DNA from 4 places in the Rouxiella badensis genome. Region 2 is predicted to be linked to each of the others. Evidence: predicted binding sites of a transcription regulator. Region 2 holds the regulator's gene; each other region holds the start of a gene.
The links. Region 2 encodes PhoB, which activates phosphate uptake and scavenging genes when phosphate is short. Its sites were predicted from a motif close to CTGTCATAAAACTGNCNNAT; they were not measured.
Positions count from the first base shown of each region.

Region 1 (3,117 bases), 700 kb from region 2:
CACTCAAATTGCGATTACCGAGCAGCCAGAGCATGCGTTCCAGTATGGTCTGACCGAAGGCAGCCATGGCCTGCGCTCACGTATTGCCGACCTGTGCAAAGATCGCGGCATTGTGGCGACCGCCGAAGATATCGTTGTGACCGCCGGTTCTCAGCAAGCGCTGGACCTGGTGATGCGTGCGGTTGTCGATCCTGAAGACGTGTTCGTGGTTGAGCGTCCTACCTATCTGGCGGCATTGCAAACGTTGGAGCTTGCTGAAGCTCATCTGCTGTCTGTGGGTTCCGACGGCGACGGCATGAAGGTCGACGAGCTGGCAGAGATTCTTAAGACACGCAAGATCAAGGGCGTGTATCTGGTGCCAACATTTGGTAACCCGAGTGGCGTAACGCTGAGCCTTTCACGCCGTGAGCAGCTGGTGAAACTGGCAGCCGAGCATCAGTTCCTGATTGTTGAAGATGACCCCTACGGTGAACTGCGCTTTACCGACGAACGTTTGCCGACCCTGTTCGAGATTTCTAAAACGCACTACGGCCATGCCAACAACATCATCTATACCTCGACGTTCTCCAAGATTCTGGCACCCGGCCTGCGTCTGGGCTGGGTCATTATGCCGCAGTGGCTGCTGAACAAAGTCGCGATTATTAAACAGGCGGCAGATCTGCACGCCAGCTCACTGTCGCAGACCGTGGCCGAAAACTACCTGGCGCTGGGTCGTCTGGATAAACAAATCGAAACCATCCGTGCCGCCTACAAGCAGAAATGTAACGTGCTGGCCGAGCTGCTGGAACGTGAACTGGGCCACGTGTTGACCTTTGAATATCCGAAAGGCGGCATGTTCCTGTGGGCTCGTTTCCGTGAACCGCGTAACTGCACCGAGTGGATGAAGAAAACGCTGGAGCAGGGCGTCGTGTTCGTGCCGGGAGAGTTCTTCTTCTCCGATAATCCGGACTACTCGACCTTCCGTATCTCCTTCGCGACCGCCACTGAAGAGCAGCTGCACGAGGCCGTTGCCCGTCTGAAGCGCGCGCTGTAAGTGATAAAATCAGAGTAAATCGAGGCGCATTGTTCACACAATGCGCCTCTTTTTTTGCCATATTCCCGTCATCTTCGTTTCACTCTGCTGTCACGTTATTGTCATTTATTGGTTATTTTTCTGTCATTTATGCATGTCATGTTAGCTCCCGAATAAAAAAGTTTATTAACTTCCATTATTTCTCTGCAATTTCTAACACCAGCAGATTTTCAGGAGACAGGCATGTTTATCAATTTAAAAAAATCGGCTCTGGGTGCAGCACTCATGCTGGCTTTCAGTGCCAACGCGCTAGCCGTGACGGAGATCCCTTTCTGGCACTCAATGGATGGCGAGTTAGGTAAAGAAGTTAACTCTCTGGCCGATCGTTTTAACCAGACGCATCCTGACGTAAAAATTGTTCCTGTTTACAAGGGCAAATACGACCAGAACCTGGCTGCTGGCATCGCGGCTTACCGTACCGGTAATGCCCCGGCGATTTTGCAGGTTTACGAAGTAGGTACGGCGACCATGATGGCGAGCAAGGCCATCAAACCGGTTTACCAGGTCTTTGCAGACGCGGGTCTGAAAGAAGACGTCTCCCAGTTCGTGCCGACGGTTTCCGGTTACTACTCTGATTCTCAGGGACGCCTGCTTTCGCAGCCGTTCAACAGCTCCACGCCGGTGCTGTACTACAACAAAGATGCCTTCAAGAAGGCCGGTCTTAATCCCGACCAGCCGCCAAAAACCTGGCAGGAGCTAGAGCAGGACACCGCCAAGCTGAAAGAGGCCGGGATGAAGTGTGGCTACGCCAGCGGCTGGCAGGGCTGGATCCAGATTGAAAACTTCAGTGCCTGGCACGGCCTGCCGGTAGCAACCAAGAATAACGGTTTCGACGGCACCGATGCGGTTCTGGAATTCAACAAGCCGGAACAAATCAAACACATCCAGTTCCTTGAAGACATGAATAAAAAAGGTGAGTTTACCTATTTCGGTCGCCAGGACGAGTCTACCGCCAAGTTCTATAACGGCGACTGTGCAATGACGACTGCGTCTTCCGGTTCACTGGCTGACATTCGTCAGTACGCCAAATTCAACTATGGTGTAGGTATGATGCCGTACGACGCCGATGTGAAAGGCGCACCGCAAAATGCCATCATTGGTGGCGCAAGCCTGTGGGTCATGAAAGGCAAAGATGCGGCGACCTACAAGGGCGTGGCTGAATTCCTGCAATTCCTGACAACACCGGCGATCGCCGCCGAATGGCACCAGAAAACCGGTTATTTGCCGGTCACGACGGCGGCCTACGAGCTGACCAAACAGCAGGGCTTCTATGATAAGAACCCAGGCTCCGACGTGGCAACGCGTCAAATGATGAACAAACCACCGTTGCCGTTCACCAAAGGCCTGCGTTTGGGCAACATGCCACAGATTCGTACCATCGTGGATGAAGAGCTGGAAGGCGTGTGGAGCGGTCAGAAAACGGCTAAGCAGGCGTTGGATGAGTCCGTTCAGCGCGGCAATCTGCTGCTGCGTCGTTTTGAAGCCTCTGTGAAGCAATAACGAACGTCTTTTAACCGGGCAGAGTGCGCCATTCTGACACTCTGCCCCTGTTTTTGGCGACGTTCGCAGCCGTTTGTCTTCTGTTCTCCGCCTTATATTTCGATGAGTCATTCATATGAGTTCACACCGTCCCGGGTTTGGCTGTAGCTGGCTGCCCTATGCGCTGGTTCTGCCTCAGTTATTGATTACGGCGATCTTTTTCCTGTGGCCCGCCGGTCAGGCACTGTGGTATTCGGTGCAAACCATGGATCCTTTCGGTATCTCCAGCGAGTTTGCCGGTCTGACCAACTTTCAGCAGCTGTTCCAGGATCCTTACTATCTTGCCTCGTTTTACACCACGCTGAAGTTCAGCTTTATGGTGGCGTTCTTCGGGCTGGCGATTTCGCTGCTGCTGGCAGCCATGGTTGACCACGTTATTCGCGGCAGCCGTCTGTATCAAACGTTGCTTATTTTGCCTTACGCCGTTGCGCCCGCCGTGGCCGCCGTACTGTGGATGTTCTTGTTTAGCCCGGGGTTAGGGTTGATCACCCATTTCCTAGGCACGC
Region 1 covers NZ_CP114062.1:3,818,936-3,822,052, reverse strand. Annotated here, with positions in the region: gene O1V65_RS17605 (aminotransferase-like domain-containing protein) at 1-1,033, shown strand, start outside; gene ugpB (sn-glycerol-3-phosphate ABC transporter substrate-binding protein UgpB) at 1,256-2,572, shown strand; gene ugpA (sn-glycerol-3-phosphate ABC transporter permease UgpA) at 2,688-3,117, shown strand, end outside.
Region 1: the regulator PhoB is predicted to act here: its motif matches at 1,121-1,140, upstream of ugpB (sn-glycerol-3-phosphate ABC transporter substrate-binding protein UgpB).

Region 2 (3,117 bases):
ACCTGAGAAAACAGCGTGCGGATGCGCTGCTGGCGACCCTCTTCGGGAGCATTTTCCTGCGCCAGACGCCGTTCAAAGACTTCGGTAACGCTCAACTCTTTCAAGGTCTCTTTCTCTTGTTGTTGCAGGCCCAGCAAGCGCTGCTCCTTGCTGCGCCGCAGCAGTACGACTTCGACCGGCAGCGGGTCGGTAAGCTGCTGCACCCGCCGCTGAATGTCGCTGAGATAGTCCTGTGTCGCGACCTCGATATCCAGCCAGACCACTTTCCCGTTCTCGAGGCCGGCATACGGCAGCAGCTGTTTTTCGATTTCGGCCAGCGTCCCTTTGATAATTTCCATCGGCTGTGAGCGAGGAATAACCAGCGTCTCGACGGCGTTGAGCTTCTCGGCGGTGAAATCGAGCAGGTAAACGCTCTTTTCATTGCTGGCTTCATCGAAACTGAGCGGAATCGGTGAGCCGCTGTAGCGAATATGCTCAGTTTTGGCAATTTTTTGCGCCTTGTGGATGTGCCCGAGCGCAACGTAGTCGACCGGCGGGAAGGCCTGCGCGGGGAATGCATCGAGCGTACCGATGTAAATGTCGCGCACCGAGTCGGAGGTGCTGACGCCCACGGTAGTCAGGTGCCCGGTGGCGATAATCGGCAGGGCGCCGCCGAGCTCATCGCGCCTGTCACAGGCCGCCTGATAAAGCGAGGCATAGTGCGCGGCGATGGCCTCCTGCAACGCCAGCTGTTTCTCGTTGCCGGACTGTCCGGCCTGGCTTGAAAGCAGGTCACGCGGGCGCAGGAACGGGATAGCGCAAAGTATCGCCCCCGGTTGCCCCTGGCGATTTTTCAGGGTCAGCACCTGACGCGACAGATCTTCGCCGACGGTGGCAATCACCTGGGTATTCAGGCAGGAAAGCAGCTCGCGCGATTCATTTAAGGTGGCGACGGAATCGTGATTCCCTGCCAGGACGATGAGCTGACAGCCTGTGCGCTGAAGGTCGACCACAAAGCGGTTATACAACTCGCGCGCGTAGCTTGGCGGCGAGCCGGTATCGAAAATATCCCCCGCGACCACCACCGCATCTATTTGATGTTGTTCAACCTGTTCAATCAGCCAGTTGAGAAAGGCCTGATGTTCGGGAGCGCGGCTTTTGGTAAAGAAGTACTGACCGAGGTGCCAGTCAGAGGTATGAATGAGTCGCATGGGGGGCTCGCGGTGGCGGTAACAGGCGATAAGTATAAACGCCGAGGGTAGTGGCTGTCGCCGAAAAACCTTTTCAATGACAAATGCCTGGGTCAAAAATAACGCCTTGGCTACACTTAAACGCAGCGTAAATTCTTTTCATAAATCTGTCACAAAAGTGACGCATAATGACGCCCGAAATCAAAATTAAGTTCGCTAACTTATTTGGCAGGCTATCAAAATGGCTAGACGCATATTAGTTGTGGAAGACGAAGCACCGATCCGTGAAATGGTTTGTTTTGTGCTTGAGCAGAATGGTTATCAGGCCATTGAAGCTGAAGATTTCGACTCGGCGGTCAATCGTCTGATTGAACCTTACCCTGAGTTAATTTTGCTGGATTGGATGTTGCCCGGTGGGTCAGGCATTCAGTTTATCAAACACCTTAAACGCGAAGCGCTGACCCGAGATATTCCGGTGATGATGCTCACAGCAAGAGGTGAAGAGGAAGACCGTGTGCGTGGGCTCGAAGTCGGCGCCGATGATTACATTACCAAACCCTTCTCTCCCAAAGAGCTGGTGGCCCGTATTAAGGCCGTTATGCGCCGCATCTCTCCGATGGCGGTCGAGGAAGTCATTGATATGCAAGGCCTTAGCCTTGACCCATCCTCGCATCGCGTTATGGCGAACGAGCTGGCGTTGGACATGGGCCCAACCGAATTCAAACTGCTGCACTTCTTCATGACGCACTCTGAGCGCGTCTATAGCCGTGAACAGTTGCTCAATAACGTCTGGGGCACTAACGTTTATGTAGAGGATCGCACGGTTGATGTGCATATCCGTCGCCTGCGTAAAGCGTTGGAAACCAGTGGGCACGACCGCATGATCCAGACGGTTCGCGGAACAGGCTACAGGTTCTCGACTCGCTACTAATACCCTTCATCTTTCATGTTGCAGATGCGCAGGCAACATGAAAGATATTGGGTAGGCATCTCTATCACTCACAGCGGAGATACTGTGTGTTAGAACGATTATCCTGGAGGCGTCTGGCTGGTGAACTATTTATGTTCTGCTGTCCTGCGCTTATCCTCGCCATTTTTATTGGTTATCTGCCCTGGCTGCTGCTGGCTTCCGTGCTGGCGGCGCTGGGTTGGAACTATTTTAACCAACTAAAGCTTTCCCACTGGCTGTGGCTCGATCGCAGCATTACCCCTCCTAGTGGACTATGGAGCTGGGAACCGCTGTTCTATGGCCTTAATCAGATGCAGATGCGAAATCGCCGCCGGCGACGCGAGCTGGCGCTGTTGATTAAACGTTTTCGCAGCGGGGCGGAATCGCTCCCTGATGCCGTGGTATTGACCACCGAAGAGGGCAATATTTTCTGGTGTAACGGCCTGGCTCAGGAGCTTCTGGGCTTCCGCTGGCCGGAAGACAACGGCCAGCACCTGTTTAACCTGCTGCGCTATCCTGAACTGCGTGTTTGGGTGCAGAGTCGAGATTTTACCCGCCCGCTGACGCTGCACCTTAATAATGAGCACTACGTCGAGTTTCGAATCATGCCGTATTCGGAAGGACAACTGCTAATGGTGGCTCGCGACGTGACGCAAATGCGCCAGCTTGAAGGGGCCCGACGCAACTTCTTCGCCAACGTGAGCCACGAGCTGCGCACACCGTTGACCGTCTTGCAGGGCTATCTGGAGATGATGGACGATTCCACGCTGGAGGAGCCTTTCCGCAGCAAGGCACTGGACACCATGCAGGAGCAGACGCGGCGGATGGACGGTTTGGTCAAACAGCTGCTGACGCTGTCGCGCATCGAGGCTGCCACTAATATCGATCTACAGGAAAAAGTCGATATCCCGGGCATGCTGGGCATGCTGGAGCACGAGGTTGCTGCGCTGAGCGCTGGACGCCACGAAATCGTGTTCAAGATTAACGAACATCTCAAGG
Region 2 covers NZ_CP114062.1:3,115,934-3,119,050, reverse strand. Annotated here, with positions in the region: gene sbcD (exonuclease subunit SbcD) at 1-1,190, opposite strand, end outside; gene phoB (phosphate response regulator transcription factor PhoB) at 1,411-2,100, shown strand; gene phoR (phosphate regulon sensor histidine kinase PhoR) at 2,187-3,117, shown strand, end outside.

Region 3 (3,117 bases), 830 kb from region 2:
TACCGATACCGGCGATTTGGTCAGAGTTAATATCAGCCTTTGCCAGAACTTCAACCAGGACAGAGCTTTGTGAAGACCAAATTTCCATCGGGTCATGCTCGACCCAGCCAGCCTTAGGGTAGATCTGGGTGAATTCGCGCTGTGAGACGCTAACGATGTTGGCATCGTGATCGAGCACTACGGCGCGTGAACTGGTGGTACCCTGGTCGAGTGCAACGATATATTTTTTTTCGTGTGTCTTATCTGCTGTCATGATTTATGTCCTGCAAAGTGGGCTATAAACAGTTTAACCTATTAGGCTTTACGCTGAGTCTGCTGTGGCGCGTCGTCTTTAGCGGCGATGGCGACAGTCTGAGGAAGATGATTGCTAATCAGGGCCTTGTAACCAACGGCGCCCAGGCATGCACCAATCAGCGGACCGAAAATAGGCACCAGGAAGTAAGGGATGTCACGCGCACCGGTGAAGGCCACTTTTCCCCAACCTGCGAAATAGGCGAACACTTTTGGACCAAAATCACGCGCCGGGTTAAGGGCGAAGCCGGTCAATGGACCCATTGAGGCACCGATAACGGCAATCAGCAAACCAATCAACAGCGGGGCCAACGCGCCACGCGGCACACCGTTACCGTCATCGGTCAGGGCCAGAATCAGTGACATAAGAACGGCGGTGATAACCACTTCAACCAGGAATGCTTGCAGCACGCTGATATGCGGGTTTGGATAGGTCGAGAAAATCCCGGCCAGATCCAAACTGGCAACGCTGCCGCGAACCATATTGTGGGTCTGTTCAAAATCGATGAAAAGGTTGTAGTAGAGGCCATAAACCAGCGCTGCGGCGCAGAATGCCCCGGCGACCTGAGCGATGATGTACGGCACGACCTTGCGGCCTTCAAAGTTGGCAAACAGGCACAGAGCGATAGTGACGGCTGGATTAAGGTGAGCACCCGAGATGGCGGCAGTCAGGTAAACAGCCATCGAGACCCCAAGGCCCCAGATGATGCTTATCTCCCACTGACCAAACGAAGCGCCTGCCAGTTTCAGTGCCGCGACACAGCCAGCACCAAAAAAGATAATCAGGCCTGTTCCCAGAAACTCGGCGATGCACTGGCCTTTGATTGTGGAACTCATATTTTGGCTCATAATCGAATCCTATAAAGGATAGTTGTTAAGGGTAGGGTTTAAATCACTTTGTTTTATTGTTTAGTGTTATTTAATTTTTACATCTCAGATCGTATGAGTATGTAATGTGAATTTATCGTTAACGAGCATAAACGAGAAATACCGAAATCAAAATGTGTGTGCTGTGTCATAAAAATGAGCGAATACGCGTGTTTTTAAGAAACTGGCTGACCGAAAAAATGAATGCTTTGCGCTAAAACTAGCGAATTTACTGACCGATCGCTGCGTTCTTTCAGCTTTTCCTGATAGTCACGCCATGATAATTGCAACAGACTGCGTGCAGGGCCAGTATGTTGCTAGACAGCGAAGGGATGCCTACATACAATCGGGGTTAATTGAAGCCGCAGTGTTAATTACAGTTGTAGTTAATTGAATTATCGAGCTGCGTCGGGAAGATGCGGCGAGTCTTATAAGATGTACGCCTTGCGAACATAAGGGGAATAAACATGTCATTTGAAGTCTTTGAGAAACTAGAAACTAAAGTTCAGCAAGCGATTGATACCATTACTTTACTGCAGATGGAAATCGAAGAGCTTAAAGAGCAGAACAACAGCCTGTCTCAGCAGGTACAGCAGGCGAACGGTAACCACGAGTCACTGGTTCGTGAAAATGCGCATCTGAAAGAAGAGCAGCACGTTTGGCAAGAGCGTTTGCGCTCACTTCTCGGAAAAATGGAAGAAGTCTAATCCACTGAGTCCTTGAAGCTGCACGCCGTCAGCGGCGTTTATTCACCCGAATCAATGACTTATGTCGGCTCATCGGGAATCGATTCGCTCGCTGCCTTGTTGCGACTCCAATGACTCTGCGGACGTAGTGTTCTACTTTTCCAAAATAAAAAAGACGCATTTTGCGTCTTTTTTGTTGCCTAAAAAGCGAGAGATTACTCGATATCGAGCGGGTCCTCTGACAGCACGATGCCGGTGTTGTCGGCGTACAGGTGGTCACCCGAGAAGAAGGTCACGCCACCAAAGTTTACGCGGATATCGCTTTCGCCAATCCCTTCGCTCGCGGCCCCCGCCGGGATAGCGGCCATTGCCTGAATGCCAATATCCAGCTCTTCGAGGTCATCAACCTGACGCACAGCACCGTAAATCACTATGCCTTCCCACTCGTTTTGCAGCGCCAGGTTTGCCAGTCCTGCATCAAGCAGGGCGCGACGCACCGAACCGCCGCCGTCTACCAGCAGAACACGGCCACGGCCATTTTCTTCAAGCAGATCGTAGAGCAAGCCATTATCTTCAAAGCATTTCACCGTGGTGATTTGCCCACCAAATGAAGTACGTCCACCAAAGTTGGAGAACAGGGGTTCAACGACATTCACTTCTTCATGATAAATGTCGCATAGTTCTGAAGTATCGTATTTCATAGGATTTTTATCTGGTTGCTCGCTGGTGCTTTCAGTATATCCCTTTCTGGCAGATGTTGGCAAAATCATCAATTCTTTACGTTTTGACTTTCCGTATCTACCTCATGCCGAGGGACGTGGGGCAAGAAAAAGGGAGGCCGAAGCCTCCCTGATTTTCTGTATCATGCACATAACACCATTACAGAATAAAGCGGCTCAGGTCTTCGTCGGCGACCAGTGCATCAAGGTGATTGCGCACATAGTCGGCATCGATGATCACCGTCGTGCCGTTGCTTTCGCTGGCATCATAGGAGATGTCTTCCATCAAACGCTCCAGCACGGTATGCAGACGACGAGCACCGATGTTCTCGGTGGTTTCGTTAACCTGCCATGCGGCTTCTGCAATGCGGCGAATACCGTCTTGGGTAAACTCAACGGTCACGCCTTCAGTCTGCATCAGCGCTTTGTACTGATGAGTCAGTGACGCGCTTGGCTCGGTCAGAATACGCTCGAAGTCTTCGGTAGACAGCGCCTGTAGCTCAACGCGGATAGGCAGACGACCCTGAAGTTCCGGGATCAGGTCCGAAGGATTG
Region 3 covers NZ_CP114062.1:3,942,873-3,945,989, reverse strand. Annotated here, with positions in the region: gene glpK (glycerol kinase GlpK) at 1-253, opposite strand, end outside; gene O1V65_RS18165 (MIP/aquaporin family protein) at 295-1,140, opposite strand; gene zapB (cell division protein ZapB) at 1,626-1,865, shown strand; gene rraA (ribonuclease E activity regulator RraA) at 2,060-2,545, opposite strand; gene hslU (HslU--HslV peptidase ATPase subunit) at 2,724-3,117, opposite strand, start outside.
Region 3: the regulator PhoB is predicted to act here: its motif matches at 1,304-1,323, upstream of O1V65_RS18165 (MIP/aquaporin family protein).

Region 4 (3,117 bases), 960 kb from region 2:
TCAGTGTTACCGGCAGTTACACCAATCACCGTGGCACCCTGTTTGGCGAAGTCAGCGGTGGCTTCGGCGAAGTCGTGTGCTTCCAGTGTACAGCCTGCGGTGAAGGCGGCCGGGAAGAAGTACAGAACCACAGGCCCTTTCTTCAGTGCCTGCTGCAACGAGAAGGTGGTTGGCTTACCGGCCAGCGCGGCACTAAGCTTGAAGTCAGGGGCTTTCTCACCTACCTGCAGGGCGGCAAATGCGGAAGTCACGGGGAGGGACAGTCCAAGAACCGCAGCGACAGCCAACGTGCTAAAGGTACTTTTCATACGCATTATATTTTCTCCATTGTGAGGCAGGCGTTCGCGCCTGATGACCTTAACCATAGGTTCGCTGGTCGAAAAGGAAAGGTTGCGGTCGGGAAAAATATTTTTTAAAAGATTTTCCAATCAATATGCCGCTCTGCACAATTCGGCCGCGACAGGCTTCGCAACCCAACGTGGATAAGGTATAGTCCGCTTTTTTTTACGAAGGTATCAAGTTGACCAGCTCATCTATTCGTCTTAACAAATACATTAGCGAGAGCGGCATCTGTTCTCGTCGCGATGCCGATCGTTACGTCGAGCAGGGCAACGTTTTCATCAACGGCAAACGCGCTGCCGTGGGCGATCAGGTTTTCGCCGGGGACGTCGTCAAAGTTAACGGTCAGCTTATCGAGCCGCGTGATGAAGAAGATCTGGTGCTGATTGCGCTGAACAAGCCGGTTGGCATCATCACTACCATGGAAGAGGGCGAGCGGGATAACATTAGTGATTTCGTTAACCACAGCAAGCGCGTCTTCCCAATAGGTCGTCTGGATAAGGACTCTCAGGGGCTGATTTTCCTGACCAACCATGGCGATCTGGTCAACAAGATCCTCCGCGCCGGCAACAACCACGAAAAAGAGTACGTGGTAACCGTGAACAAACCGGTGACCGACGAATTCATTCAGGGCATGAGCGCCGGTGTGCCGATGCTTGGCACCGTGACCAAAAAGTGCAAAGTGAAGAGAGAAGCGCCTTTCGTGTTTCGTATCACGCTGGTGCAGGGCCTTAATCGCCAGATTCGCCGCATGTGTAAACACTTTGGTTTTGAAGTCACCAAACTCGAGCGTACCCGCATCATGAACGTCAATCTGAAAGGGTTACCGCTGGGTGAATGGCGTGATTTAACGGACGACGAGCTTATCGAGTTGTTCAAACTGATTGAAAACTCCTCTTCCGAGGACAACAAGCCGGCGAAAAAAGCGCCATCAAAAGCGGCGGCGGTTAAGAAACCTTCGGTGAACGGGCCAAAAAATGGACCCAAAACTGCTGAAAAATCAGACGGAAATGGTGCCTCCCGTAAGCGTTTTGTTCAACCCGGTCGTAAAAAGAAAGGCCGATAAGCCTGCATGATTTTTAGCCGTTAAAACCGTCTAATCTGCATGATTAGACGGTTTTAAACCAATACCCGCCTGATACCGCCCATAATTTGCCCTCTGTCACAAAACTGTCATATAACCTACATTTTACTGTCACCAAACTGTCCTATTTTGCTCCTGTGCTAAACACTTTACTCAGCTTCGACATGAGTCGAATCAAATAATAACCACCAGGAGTGGAACATGAAACTGATGCGTACCACCGTCGCCGGTATTGTGGCAGCGACTTTTTCTTTAACAGCAATGTCTGCATTCTCAGCAACTAATCTGACCGGTGCAGGCGGTACATTCCCGGCGCCAGTTTATGCAAAATGGGCTGACTCCTATCAAAAAGCAACGGGCGCTCAGGTTAACTATCAGGGCATCGGTTCTTCAGGTGGCATCAAGCAGATCATCGCTAAAACCGTAGACTTCGGTGCATCAGACGCGCCAATGAGCGACGCTGACCTCGAGAAAAACGGTCTGTTCCAGTTCCCAACCGTGATCGGTGGCGTTGTGCTGGCCGTTAACATCCCGGGCATTAAATCCGGTGAGTTGACGCTGGACGGTAAATCGCTGGGTGACATCTATCTGGGTAAAATCAAGAAGTGGAACGATCCGGAAATCACTAAGCTGAACCCAGGCGTGAAACTGCCTGATACCAATATCGCTGTCGTTCGTCGTGCAGACGGTTCAGGCACCTCTTTCGTGTTCACCAGCTACCTGTCCAAAGCTAACGCCGACTGGAAAAAAGAGATTGGCGTAGGCACCACCGTTAACTGGCCAACCGGCCTGGGCGGCAAAGGTAACGACGGCGTAGCCGCGTTTGTACAGCGTCTGCCTGGCTCAATTGGCTACGTTGAATACGCTTACGCCAAACAGAACAACCTGACTTACACCAAGCTGGTGGATGCGAGCGGCAAGGCAATTTCCCCTTCTGAAGAGTCGTTCAGCGCAGCGGCGAAAGGCGCAGACTGGAGCAAGACCTTTGCTCAGGACTTGACCTTCCAGAAGGGTGACAACGCATGGCCAATCTCTTCTACCACCTTCATTCTGGTCTACAAGCAGCAGCAGGATGCCACCAAGGGCGCAGAAGTTCTGAAGTTCTTCGACTGGGCCTATAAAAATGGTGACAAGCTGACGACCGGTCTGGATTACGCCTCCCTGCCGCAGTCTGTTATTTCTCAAATCCAGACAGCGTGGAAGACCAACGTTAAAGACAGCAGCGGTAAATCCCTCTACTAAGCCTCTGTTTCTGGCGCCGTAGCCCCGCTACGGCGCCAATTACTTTGGTTTGAGATAGCAGGTGATATAAAGTACCGGTCTTCTGTCTCATTCTCTGCCGATAACCCCTTGTCGAAAGAGAAATAAATCTGAATAAGAAGAGAGTGTTATGGCTGAAAAAACGCCGTCCTTCAAAGCACCAAGCAAAAACGGTGACATTATCTTCGGCGCGCTGGTAAAACTGGCTGCGCTGATTACGCTGTTGCTGCTCGGCGGTATCATCGTTTCGCTGTTTATTTCTTCCCTGCCTAGCATGGAAAAGTTTGGTTTCTCTTTCCTGTGGAATAAAACCTGGGACGTTCCCAACGAGCAGTTCGGCGCACTGGTTCCGATTTACGGAACGATCGTGACCTCGATTATTGCGCTGTTGATTGCCGTTCCCGTCAGCTTTGGTATCTCGCTGTTTCTGACCG
Region 4 covers NZ_CP114062.1:4,079,116-4,082,232, forward strand. Annotated here, with positions in the region: gene O1V65_RS18825 (peroxiredoxin) at 1-314, opposite strand, end outside; gene rluF (23S rRNA pseudouridine(2604) synthase RluF) at 515-1,405, shown strand; gene pstS (phosphate ABC transporter substrate-binding protein PstS) at 1,625-2,665, shown strand; gene pstC (phosphate ABC transporter permease PstC) at 2,814-3,117, shown strand, end outside.
Region 4: the regulator PhoB is predicted to act here: its motif matches at 1,499-1,518, upstream of pstS (phosphate ABC transporter substrate-binding protein PstS).